2 regions of the Pseudolysinimonas sp. genome follow, and region 2 is predicted to be linked to the other one. Evidence: predicted binding sites of a transcription regulator. Region 2 holds the regulator's gene; the other holds the start of a gene.
The links. The regulator HrcA, encoded in region 2, represses chaperone genes, less so after heat shock. The targets are predictions, from matches to a motif close to TTNGCACTCGNNNNNNNCGAGTGCNAA.
Positions count from the first base shown of each region.

Region 1 (6,047 bases), on a different contig from region 2:
TGGGCGTGACCGTCGGCGTGGGCGTCGGGGTCGGCGTGGACGCGCCGCACGCACTGAGCGCGGTCAGCGCGAGGGCGACGAGCGTCGCGAGAGCTGCTCGGGCGAGCGGACGCGGCATCCAGGACTCCTTCCAGCGGAACGGTGGCCACCCTATCCCGCGGCCGGGGCACGCTCGGGGAGGCACGGCGACCGGACGGAGCGCTTGACGAGGCGTCAGACGCGCTCGAGCATCGCCCGCCTCGGGGGGCGGGAGGCGACGATCATGTCGGTCGTCAGCACGGCGAGCGCCACCCAGACCAGCCCGAATCCGATCCAACGTTCGAGCGGCATCGGCTCCTGCAGGATCAGCCAGCCGAAGAAGAACTGCAGAACCGGGGCGAGGAACTGCGTCATGCCGAGAGCGACGAGCGGGATGCGGCGCGCGCCCGCCGCGAACAGCAGGAGCGGCACGGTGGTCGCGACACCCGCGAAGAGCATCGCGACGGCGTGCCCGAGGCCGTGCTGGCCGAACTGCACGCCGCCGCCGATCACGCCGACGAGCACGAGCTGCACGATCGCGAGAGGTGTGAGCCACGCGGTCTCGAGGGTGAGGCCGCCGATCGCGTCGACCTTGGGTCCCACGATGCGCTTGATGAGCCCGTAGAAGCCGAAGCTGAAGGCGAGGATGAGCGCGATCCAGGGCACCGTCCCGTAGCCGATCGCGATCACGAGGATGGCGACAGCGGCGATACCGAGGGCGATCCACTGGGGCAGCCGCACCTTCTCGCGCAGCACGAGCACGCCGAGCAGGACCGTCACGATCGGGTTGATGAAGTAACCGAGCGACGACTCGATGACGTGCCCGGAGAGTGCGCCGAAGACGAACGTCTGCCAGTTGATGTAGATGGCGGCAGCCGCGGCGAGCATGAGCAGCGCCGTGCGGCGATCACGCACGAGCACGAGGAACGGGCCCCAGCCCCGCGTGGCCGTGAGCAGCAGCACCGAGAAGATCAGCGACATGATCACCCGGAAGGCGACGACCTCGAACGGACCCGACGGTGGCAGCAGAAGGAAGTACGCGGGGAGAAAGCCCCAGAGCACGTAGGCGGCGACGGCGAAGAGGAGGCCCGACCTGCTCGGCGAGGTCGGAGCGGGAGGCACCGGATCAACCTACCCCCGCGGGCATCCGCGCGCCGGACGCGGCGATGTGGCGGGACGACGAAGGCCCCGCACCTGAGCGCGGGGCCTTCGGTTCAGCTGATGTCAGCCGATGACCGCGAGCACGTCGCGGGCCGAGAGGACGAGGAGGTCCTGGCCCTGGTACTTGACCTCGGTTCCGCCGTACTTGGAGTAGATGACCTTGTCGCCGACCTTGACGTCGAGCGGCACGCGGTTGCCGTTGTCGTCGATGCGACCGGGTCCGACCGCCACGACCTCGCCCTCCTGGGGCTTCTCCTTCGCGGTGTCCGGGATCACGAGACCCGACGCGGTGACCTGCTCGGCGTCGACCTGCTGGATGACGATGCGATCCTCGAGCGGCTTGATGGAGACCGACACAATGACCTCTTTCTGGAAGCTCTGCTTCGTGAAGTTCGAAAGTTGGCACACTCCGACTGAGAGTGCCAGAGACAACCCTAGCGGGTGATTAGCAGTCGTACAACGCGAGTGCCAGCGGCCGGGGCAGGAGAATGGCCGCATGGATGTCGCCGACCTGCGCCGCCTGCTCTCGACCGAGGGGCTCCGGCTCCTCGACGAGGTGGGCCGTCTCGAGGCGACCGCCGACGTCGTGCGCACGGTGTCGAAGCTGCGCAAGGAGGGGCACGACGGAGGCCTCGTCGCCGCGGTGCTCGAGCAGGCGCGGCTGCGTGCCCGGGCGGTGCCGAAGTTCGGCGAGTTCGCCGACCGGATGCTGTTCACCCCCGCGGGGCTCGAGCAGACGACACGACTCCGGGTCGCCGCCCTGCACGCCGGCCGCTTCGCCGAGGCCGGGATCGATGTCGTCGCCGACCTCGGCTGCGGGATCGGCGCCGACGCCCTCGCCCTCGCGGCGCTCGACCTCGGGGTCGTCGCCGTCGAGCGCGACGAGCTCACCGCCGCGGTCGCGTCGTTCAACCTCGCACCGTTCCCGCAGGCCCGCGTCGAGCTCGGGAACGCCGAAGACGCCGACCTCGCCGGCATCGGCGGCGTCTGGCTCGACCCGGCCCGGCGCGACGGGGCCACGCGTCTCGCCGACCCCGCCGACTGGTCTCCGAGCCTCGACTGGACCTTCGACCTCGCGCGCCGCCTGCCCGCAGGCATCAAGCTCGGCCCCGGCCTCGACCGCGCGCTCCTCCCCGAGGGGATGGAGGCACAGTGGATCTCGGTCGATCGGGAGGTCGTCGAGCTCGTGCTCTGGTCGGGCGTCCTCGCGCGCGACGGGGTCGGCCGGGCGGCGCTCGTCCTCGGGGCACACGGCGCCGCGGAGCTCACGGCGGCGACCGACTCCGACGACGTCGACGCGGGCGAACTCGGCGGTTACCTCGTGGAACCCGACGGCGCCGTCATCCGCGCCCGGCTCATCGGCGATCTGGCGCGCTCCCTCGACGGCAGGATGCTCGACGCCACGATCGCCTGGATCACGACGGATGCGCAACCCGAGACGCCCTTCGGGCAGACCTTCCGCGTGCTCGAGCGTTTCCCGCTCGACGTGAAGACGCTCAAGCGCGAACTCGCCGCGCGCGGCATCGGCACGCTCGAGATCAAGAAGCGCGGAGTCGACATCGACCCCGCGCAGTTCCGCACGAGACTCGCGCTGTCCGGGGAGGCGAGCGCGACGCTCGTGCTCACCAGGATCGCGGGCTCACGCGCCGCGATCCTGGTCGAGCGAACCTGACCCGAGGGGTCAGCTGTACGACGAGATGGTGCCGATCGTCGAGAACATGATCCCGAAGAAGATCAGGTAGCCGACGACGATGAGCACCGTGAGGCCGGTGAACGCGTAGCCGATGATGAGACCGGCGAGCGCGAGCCCGTCGCCCCCCTCGCCCGTGCGCTTGATCTGGCCGCGCGCGATGTGGCCGCAGATGATGCCGCCGAGCGGCACGACGAACGCGAGCACGAGGGCGACGATCGCGAGGGTGTTCGTCGGCGGCGCGTAGTAGCCCTGCGCCGGCTGGCCGTAGGCGGGGTACGTCGGCTGAACCGGCGGGGCGGGGGCGGCGGGCGGCGGGGTCACGCCGTCGGCCGGCGGAACGGGCGGGACCGGGGGCTGAGGATCGGACATGGCCTCAAGTCTGCACCACGGTCACCGGAAGCGTGGAGTCCGCGCCGAAGTCTGCCGAGGGTGCATGACCGTGAGACATCAGGCGCGCGCCGAGGGCCGCGATCATCGCGCCGTTGTCGGTGCACAGCGACAGGGGTGGGATGCGCAGCGCGATCCCGGCAGCCGCCGCGCGTTCGGTCGCGAGGGCGCGCACCCGGGCGTTCGCGACGACTCCTCCCCCGAGCAGCAGGCGCGGCACCCCGAGGTCTCGGCACGCCGCGATCGCCTTCGCCGTGAGCACGTCGGCGACGGATTCTCGGAACGACGCGGCGACATCCGGGATCGACACCTCGCCCCCGGCCTGCTCGACGTAACGGGCGACGGCGGTCTTCAGCCCGGAGAACGAGAAATCGTAGCGGTGCTTCTCGAGGTCTTTCGCGTGCGTCAGGCCGCGCGGGAAACGGATCGCCTCGCGGTCGCCCTTCGCCGCCTCGGCGTCGATGCGCGGGCCTCCGGGGTAGGGCAGGCCGAGCAGGCGCGCGACCTTGTCGAAGGCCTCCCCCGCGGCGTCGTCGATCGTCTCGCCGAGCAGTTCGACGTCGTCGGTGAGGTCGCGCACGAGCAGGAGCGACGTGTGACCTCCGCTCACGAGGAGCGCGACGGTCGGCAGCTCGAGCTCTCCCCCGTCGTCACGCAGCAGGTCGGCGCCGACGTGCCCGACGAGGTGGTTGACGCCGTACAGCGGCTTGTCGAGCGCGAGCGCGAGCGCCTTCGCCGCGCCGACGCCCACCATGAGCGCGCCCGCGAGCCCGGGACCGGCGGTGACGGCGATCGCGTCGAGATCGTCGAGCGCCACCCCCGCTTCGGCGAGTGCCGCCTCCAGGGTGGGACGGAGCGCCTCGAGGTGGGCGCGCGCGGCGACCTCCGGCACGACGCCGCCGTAGCGCGCGTGCTCGTCCATGCTCGACGCGATGACGTTCGCGAGCAGCTCCGTGCCGCGGACGATCCCGATCCCGGTTTCGTCGCACGAGGTCTCGATGCCCAGCACGAGCGGGCCCGTCATGCCGGCACCGTCTCGGGTTCGGGCACCGCGAGGCGCATGATGACGGCGTCGATCCCGCCACGGTAGTAGCGCGGGCGCACGGCGATCTCGACGAATCCCAGGCTCTCGTAGAGCGCTCGCGCCCCCGGGTTGTCGGCACGCACCTCGAGGAACACCTCGGTCGCCCCGCGCCGGCGTGCCTCGTTCAGCAGCGCCAGGATGAGCGTCCGACCGAGTCCGCGGCGCCGGGCGCGCTCGGCGACCGCGATCGTCTGGATGTCGCCCTGCCCGCTGCCGTCCGGCGCGAGCAGCCCGGCGTAGCCGTCGAGGCCGCCGTCCTCGGCGATCGCGACGAGGTAGTGCCCGTGCTCTCCCGCCACCTCGCGCGCCATCGACTCGGTCGACCACGCGTCGTCGGGGAACATCGCGGTCTCGAGCACCATGATCGCCGACACGTCGTCGGCGGTCGCTCTGCGCAGCATCCAGCTCACGGTTGCGCCTTCACCGTCACGTCCGGGGCGCGCAGGTACAGCGGCTCGTCGGGGCCGAGCGGACGGCCTGCGGCGAGCAGCAGTTCGGCGACGAGGCCGAGGGATGCCGCACTCACCGTGGGCGGGTCGAGGATCGGCACTCCGGGGTGGAGACTCGCGAGCGCATCCGCCGCTCCGTCACGATCGGCCAGGGCCGGACCCTCGACACGCGTGACCTGCGGGTCGTAGAGGCTCCAGGCGACCTCGCGGCGACGGGCGTCGGTGACGACGAGCACTCGGGCGTCGTGGCCGTAGGCGATCGCGTCGTGAGAGACGACGGGGTGCACGGGGGCGCCGATGCCGAAGGCGAAGGCTCGCGCGGCGGCGATCCCGACCCGCAGCCCGGTGAACGGACCCGGACCCATCCCGGCGACGACACCGGCGATGTCGCGCGGGGCGACCCCGGCATCCCGCAGCACGTCTCGCAGGAGGCTGCCGATCGCCTCGGCGTGGCGGCGGGTGCCCGGCTCGTCGGCCTCGGCGAGCACGCGTCCCCCGGCGACGAGCGCGACGCTCGTCCCCGCGGAGGTGTCGATCGCGAGCAGCACCTGACCAGCGTACGTTCCACGAAGGGTCGCCGTTGGGGCACCCGAGCGGCTAGGTAGGCCCTAAGAGCGACCCCTCGCGTCACGCGGAGGCGAGAAGGTCGTCGAGAGATCCCCAGCGGGGGCCGTGGCCGGTGATCGTGACGTCGCGGGAGTCGTCGGCGGCGTCGCGCGCGATCGCGACGTCGATCCACGAGTCGCTGACGCCGTCGAGCTTCCCCGACCCCCACTCGACGACGACGATCGCGCCGTCGTAGTCGAGGTCGAGGTCGTCGAGCTCCCGGGCCGTCGCCAGGCGGTACGCGTCGACGTGCACGAGCGGCACGCCCGCCGCGGTGGGGTGTTCGCGCGCGAGCACGAAGGTCGGGCTCGTCACGGCGCCGCGGGCTCCGAGCGCGGCGCCGAGGCCGCGCGTGAGGGTCGTCTTGCCGGCGCCGAGCGGACCGTCGAGCACGAGGAGGTCGCCCGCGGCGAGCAGCCCGGCGAGTGCGGCGCCGAGCGCCTCCATCGCCTCGGCGTCGGCGACGCGCAGGCGGGTCGTCATCCGACCGGGACCCGCGGCACCCGCGACCCGACGCGCGTGACGATCTCGTAGCCGATCGTGTCGGCCGCGCGCGCCCAGTCCTCGGCGCCGGGGGCTCCACGCGTCGGGTCTCCCCAGAGCACGACGCGGTCGCCGACCTCGACGGGGGCGTCGCCGACGTCGACGA
Region 1 covers NZ_JBMRCP010000106.1:5,303-11,349, forward strand. The annotation lists gene ACO1X9_RS14810 (ABC transporter substrate-binding protein) at 1-118, opposite strand, end outside; gene rarD (EamA family transporter RarD) at 214-1,140, opposite strand; gene groES (co-chaperone GroES) at 1,243-1,536, opposite strand; gene ACO1X9_RS14825 (THUMP-like domain-containing protein) at 1,676-2,851, shown strand; gene ACO1X9_RS14830 (DUF4190 domain-containing protein) at 2,861-3,241, opposite strand; gene tsaD (tRNA (adenosine(37)-N6)-threonylcarbamoyltransferase complex transferase subunit TsaD) at 3,246-4,283, opposite strand; gene rimI (ribosomal protein S18-alanine N-acetyltransferase) at 4,280-4,744, opposite strand; gene tsaB (tRNA (adenosine(37)-N6)-threonylcarbamoyltransferase complex dimerization subunit type 1 TsaB) at 4,750-5,340, opposite strand; gene tsaE (tRNA (adenosine(37)-N6)-threonylcarbamoyltransferase complex ATPase subunit type 1 TsaE) at 5,420-5,881, opposite strand; gene alr (alanine racemase) at 5,878-6,047, opposite strand, start outside.
Region 1: groES (co-chaperone GroES) is a predicted target of HrcA. The motif match lies at 1,625-1,651, and genes of this name have one in related genera.

Region 2 (6,047 bases):
TCCGCCCTTCCGCTCGCCGACCCGGCGCCCGCCGACGGCCTCCTGCCGGCCTCGGTCGCCGAGGGTGCGGGGGAGCGCGACTTCGGGGTCTACGTGCATGTGCCGTTCTGCCGCGTGCGGTGCGGGTACTGCGACTTCAACACCTACACGGCTTCCGAGATCCGCGGCGTGAAGCAGTCGGACTACGCCGCGCAGGCGATCGCCGAGGTCGACCTGGCGGCGCGGGTGCTCGAGGCCGCCGGTGCGGCGGGCCGGCCGGCATCCACCGTCTTCTTCGGCGGCGGCACCCCGACGCTGCTGCCGGTCGCCGATCTGGCCGGGATGCTCGCCGCCGTGCGCGACACGTGGGGAGTGGCCCCGGGCGCCGAGGTGACGACCGAGGCGAACCCCGACTCCGTCGACGAGGCGTCGCTCGCGGCACTCGCCGAGGCGGGCTTCACGCGCGTGAGCTTCGGGATGCAGTCGGCCGTGCCGCACGTGCTGAGCGTGCTCGAGCGCACGCACCACCCTGCCCGCATCCCCCTCGTCGTCGAATGGGCCCGCGCCGCGGGGCTCCAGGTGAGTCTCGACCTCATCTACGGCACCCCGGGCGAGTCGCTCGACGACTGGGCCACCTCCCTCGACCTCGCGCTCGCGCAGCATCCGGATCACCTGTCGGCGTACGCCCTCATCGTCGAGGACGGCACGAAGCTCGCCCGTCAGATCGCTCGCGGCGACGTCGGGCAGCCCGACGACGACCTTGAGGCCGACATGTACGACCTCGCCGACGAGACCCTGAGCGCGGCCGGCTACGGCTGGTACGAGGTCAGCAACTGGGCCACGGATGCCGCCCACCGGTCGCGTCACAACCTCGCCTACTGGACGGGGCAGGACTGGTGGGGCGTCGGTCCCGGGGCGCACAGCCACGTCGGCGGCGTGCGCTGGTGGAACGTCAAGCACCCCGCGGCCTACGCCGACCGGCTCGCCGCCGGGGTGTCGCCCGCCGCCGGCCGCGAGACGCTGTCGGCGGAGACCCGCCGCACCGAGGCCGTGCTGCTGCGGTCGCGCATCGTCGAGGGGCTGCCGATCGAGTTGCTCACTTCCGACGGTCGCCGCGCTGTGGCGGGGCTCATCGCCGACGGGCTCGTCGAGGGCGCGGCGGCCCTGCGCGGTCGCGTCGTGCTGACGCGCCCGGGGCGGCTGCTCGCCGACGCCGTCGTGCGCCGGCTGCTCGAGTAGGTCGGCGGTTAACGCACAGAGCCGGGCCACGTGGGCCCGGCTCTGTGCGTCGCGAGACTTACTTCACGAAGTTGATCGCGATCGGGTACTTGTAGGGGCGACCCTCGTTCGCAGCGAGCGCGGCCATGATGCCGAAGATGATCGACAGGATCGACGCCGCGGCCAGGATCAGGAAGCCGATGATGAGCAGCGACGTGATCGCGCCCACGATGTAGCCGATGAGGATCGTCAGCTGGAAGTTCAGCGCGGCCACCGAGTGCGCGCGGATCACCTGCGAGCGGTCCTTGTAGATGAGGAACACGATGAGCGGACCCACCCAGTTGAGGATGATGCCGCCGACGTGCGAGAGGACCGACCAGGTCTTCTCGTCCGAGGGCGAGACCGGCTGGGGCTGGTAGGCGGGCGGCGGGGCCGCGGGAGGAGGCGTGGTCATGTGTGGATTCTCCTAAGGGGTAGGTGTTACTTGATGAGACGCAGGGCGAACGGGTAGCGGTACGACCCGCCGCCGTTGACCTTCACGCCGCCGATGATCGAGAAGATGATCGTGGCGATGATGATCGCCCACGAGGGCAGCGCGAGCACGAAGCCGACGATGTAGTACGCCGAGAGGTTGAAGCCGAACGCGAGCGACGAGCCGATCGCGTAACCGATGATCGACGAGATGATCACCCAGATGATCAGGGCCGCGACGGCGGTGATCATGAAGTTGAGCGCCTCCTTCGACTCGACGAGCGTCTTCGCGCCGCGCTTGCCGAACACGAGGAAGATCACGAGCGCGGGGACGATGGCGAGGAGGCCGAGCCACTGCCACGCGAGCGCGAGCACGATGACCGCGCCGCCGAAGTGGGCGAACGAGGCCCACTGCTTGTCTTCCGCCTCGGTGAGCGGGGCGGCGGGAGCCGGAGCGGCGGCGGGCGGCGGAACCGCGGGACCACCGGCCGGCGGCGGAACGGGCTGCGAAGCGGCGGGGTCGGTCATGGAGGCACTGCCTTTCGGTGAGCGGATGCCGAGAACCGGCATCCCACAAGCTAGCGCTTGCTGATTCCGCGATGCAACGGCTTGGTAACGGCGTGTCGCGCTAGTATTGGCAGTCGATCGAACCGAGTGCTAACCCGTGGAGAGGAGGCTTCGATGGTCTCCGAGCGCAGCCTCGAGGTGCTCCGCGTCGTCGTGCAGGACTACGTCGCCTCCCGTGAGCCGGTCGGATCGAAGGCGATCGTCGAGCGCCACGCGTTCGGCGTCTCGGCCGCCACGATCCGCAACGACATGGCGCTCCTCGAAGAGGAGGGGCTCATCGCGGCCCCGCACACCTCGTCCGGTCGGGTGCCCACCGACAAGGGCTACCGCGTCTTCGTCGACCGCCTCACCGAGCTGCGTCCGCTCAGCTCGGGACAGCGCCAGGCCATCGAGACCTTCCTCGGCGAGTCGGTCGACCTCGACGACGTGCTCGCCCGCACGGTGCGTCTGCTGTCGCAGTTCACGAGCCAGGTCGCCGTCGCTCAGTACCCGTCCTTCGGCAGCGCGCGCATCCGCCACATCGAACTCGTCGCGCTCGGACCGACGCGCCTCATGACGGTGCTCATCACCGACACCGGCCGCGTCGACCAGCGCCTGCTCGACGTCCCGCACACCCTCGACGACGACACCCTCGCCGAGGTGCGCGGTCGCATCAACGCCGACCTCGGCGGACTCGCGCTCGGCGACGCGGCCGCCAAGCTGAGCGGTCTGCCCGCGGCGTTCCCGCGCGAGCGGGCCGACCTCGTCGGCGCCATCGTCGCGAGCCTCGGCGACCAGGTGGCCGCCAACCGGCAGGACAGGATCGTGGTCGCCGGTGCGGCCAACCTCGCCCGCACGGAGCGCGACTTCAGCGGCAGCATCCATCCCGTGCTCGAAGCGCTCGAAGAGCAGGTCACCATGCTGAAGCTGTTCAGCGAGATGGAGATCGAGATCGACGGTGTGCGCACGAGCATCGGGCGCGAGCACGAGGCACCCGGTCTCGGAGAGGCGAGCGTCGTGGCCTCGGGTTACACGGCGGCCGGCGGCGGGATCGCGCACCTCGGGGTGCTCGGACCGACGCGCATGGACTACTCGAACAACATGGCAGCCGTCCGCGCGGTGGCGCGGTACCTGACGCGGCTGCTCGGTGAGGACGAACGGTAAGTGGCGGATCATTACGAGGTCCTCGGGGTCGACAAGAACGCGAGCCCGGAGGAGATCAAGAAGGCGTACCGGAAGCTCGCGCGTGAGCTCCATCCCGACGTCAACCCGAGCGCCGACGCGGCGGACCGCTTCAAGTCGGTCACGCACGCCTACGACGTGCTGAGCGACCCCGACCAGCGGCAGCGCTACGACCTCGGACCCCAGGCGGGGTTCGGCGGTGGTGCCCAGGGCTTCGGCTTCGGCGACATCTTCGAGACGTTCTTCGGTGCCTCGCAGGGCCGCTCCGGCCCGCGGCAGCGCAAGGCGCGCGGCGACGACTCGCTCGTGCGGCTCGAGATCCAGCTCGACGACGTCGTGTTCGGCGCGCACCGCGACCTCGAGGTCGACACCGCGATCACGTGCGAGACGTGTGCCGGGTCGTGCTGCGCACCGGGAACCACGGTCGTCACGTGCGACATCTGCGGCGGCAGCGGCCACATCCAGCGCGCCGTGCGCTCGCTCCTCGGCAACGTCATGACGTCGAGCCCGTGCGGCACCTGCCAGGGCTACGGCACGGTCATCCCGAACCCGTGCCCGACCTGCATGGGTCAGGGCCGGGTGCGGGCCAAGCGCACGCTCTCGTTCGACATCCCAGCCGGAGTCGACACGGGCGACCGCCTCCAGCTCAAGGGCCGCGGTCAGGCGGGACCCGCGGGCGGCCCGAACGGCGACGTCGTCTTCGAGTTCAAGGTCAAGCACCACGACGTCTTCAGCCGCAACGCCGACGACCTCCTCGCGACGCTCGAGGTGCAGATGGTGGATGCGGTGCTCGGCACCGAGGTGACGCTCCCGTCGCTCGACGGCGACGTCACGATCGAGATCAAGCCCGGCACGCAGTCGGCCGACGTCGTCACCGTCAAGGACCGCGGCATCACCAACCGCCGGGGTCAGGGCCGTGGCGACCTGCGGGTCGGCATCCAGGTGGTCACTCCCGTGCGGCTCAACAGCACCGAGCAGAAGCTCATGGAGCAGTTCGCGGCGAGCCGTCGCCCGGTCCGCCCCGAGTTCTCGAAGTTCCAGCAGGGGCTGTTCGCGAAGCTCCGGGATCGCTTCCTCGGCGGTATGTGATGCGCTTGGCTCCAGCCAGGTGCGCCTGGACCCAGCACGAGTCGGGTCCGACCACACGCGACGGGGTCCGACGGGGCGGTCGCCGCTGATGGCGTCGCTGTACCTCGACGCCGACCTCACGGCGCAGGATGTCGTGGCCGGGTCGGTCGTGACGCTCGGCGGCGACGAGGGGCGGCACGCGATCGCGGTCGCCCGGGTGCGCATCGGCGAGAGACTGTCGATCGGCGACGGTGCAGGCGTGGGGGCGAGCGGCACGGTGCTTGAGGTGCAGCGCGACCACCTCACGCTCGCCGTGGAGACCGTCGTGCGAGTCGAAGCACCCCGGCCGGAGCTCTGGCTCGCCCAAGCGCTCGCGAAGGGAGACCGCGACGAGCTCGCCGTGCAGGCGGCGACCGAGCTCGGGGTGTCGGGTGTGATCCCGTGGGCCGCCGAGCGCTCGGTGTCCCGCTGGGAGGGTCCGAAGGCCGCGAAGGGTCGCGAACGCTGGGCATCCATCGTGCGCGAGGCGACGAAGCAATCGATCCGGCCGTTCGTGCCGGCCGTCGAGTCCGTCGCCACGACGAAAGAGCTCACGAAACTCTCCGGACAGCTGCTCGTGCTCGTGCCCGAAGCTCCCGTGGCGCTCACCGCGGTCGAACTCGACGCCGACCGGGTGACGCTCGTCGTCGGCCCCGAGGGGGGCACGTCGCCACGCGAGCTCGACCTCTTCCGCGACGCGGGCGCGACGCTCGTGCGGCTCGGCGCCGAGGTGCTGCGCACCTCGACCGCCGGCCCGGCCGCGCTCGCCGTGCTCAACGCGAGGCTCGGCCGGTGGTAGCCGGAGCCCCGACCGGGCCCGTCGACATCCCCGACCTCGTGCGGGCGTTTGCGGAGCGGGTCGACGATGTCGTGTGGCAGAACGAGATCGGCGGCTTCACCTTCCGCCAGGGCGACCGGTTCCTCAAGTGGAACCCGACGGGGAACGGCGTCGACCTCGAGCACGAACGCACCCGGCTCGCGTGGGCACGGGCCGTCGGGCACCGCGTCCCCGAGGTGCTCGACCTCGCGCGCGACGATGGCGGCCAGCTGCTCGTGACCCGCGCGCTGCCCGGAACCGGCGCGGCCCTCGGCGAGTGGCCCGACCGCCCCGCCGACGCCGTGCGCGCCATCGCCGAGGGCTACCGCTCCCTTCACGACCGCATCCCGGCGGCGGCATGCCCGTTTCGCGTGCCGTGGGTACCCGAGGATCATCCGCCGTTCGACGGCGGACCCGTCGTCGTGCATGGCGACGCGTGTGCGCCCAACACCCTGATCGACGACCACGGGCGATTCGCGGGCCACGTCGACCTCGGCGACCTCGGCGTCGGAGACCGCTGGGCAGACCTCGCGATCGCTTCGCTCAGCCTCGAGTGGAACTACGGCCCGGGATGGGAGCCCGAGTTCTTCGCGGCCTACGGCGTCGCGCGTGACGAGGAGCGGCTGAGCTACTACCGGGCGACCTGGGAGGCGTTCTCCTAAGCTGGGTGACATGGCCGAGCCCACCATCTTCGAGCGCATCGTCGCGGGAGACATCCCGTCGACGA
Region 2 covers NZ_JBMRCP010000029.1:146,187-152,233, forward strand. The annotation lists gene hemW (radical SAM family heme chaperone HemW) at 1-1,218, shown strand, start outside; gene ACO1X9_RS04325 (DUF4870 domain-containing protein) at 1,277-1,651, opposite strand; gene ACO1X9_RS04330 (DUF4870 domain-containing protein) at 1,678-2,196, opposite strand; gene hrcA (heat-inducible transcriptional repressor HrcA) at 2,350-3,378, shown strand; gene dnaJ (molecular chaperone DnaJ) at 3,379-4,485, shown strand; gene ACO1X9_RS04345 (16S rRNA (uracil(1498)-N(3))-methyltransferase) at 4,574-5,302, shown strand; gene ACO1X9_RS04350 (phosphotransferase) at 5,296-5,982, shown strand; gene ACO1X9_RS04355 (HIT domain-containing protein) at 5,993-6,047, shown strand, end outside.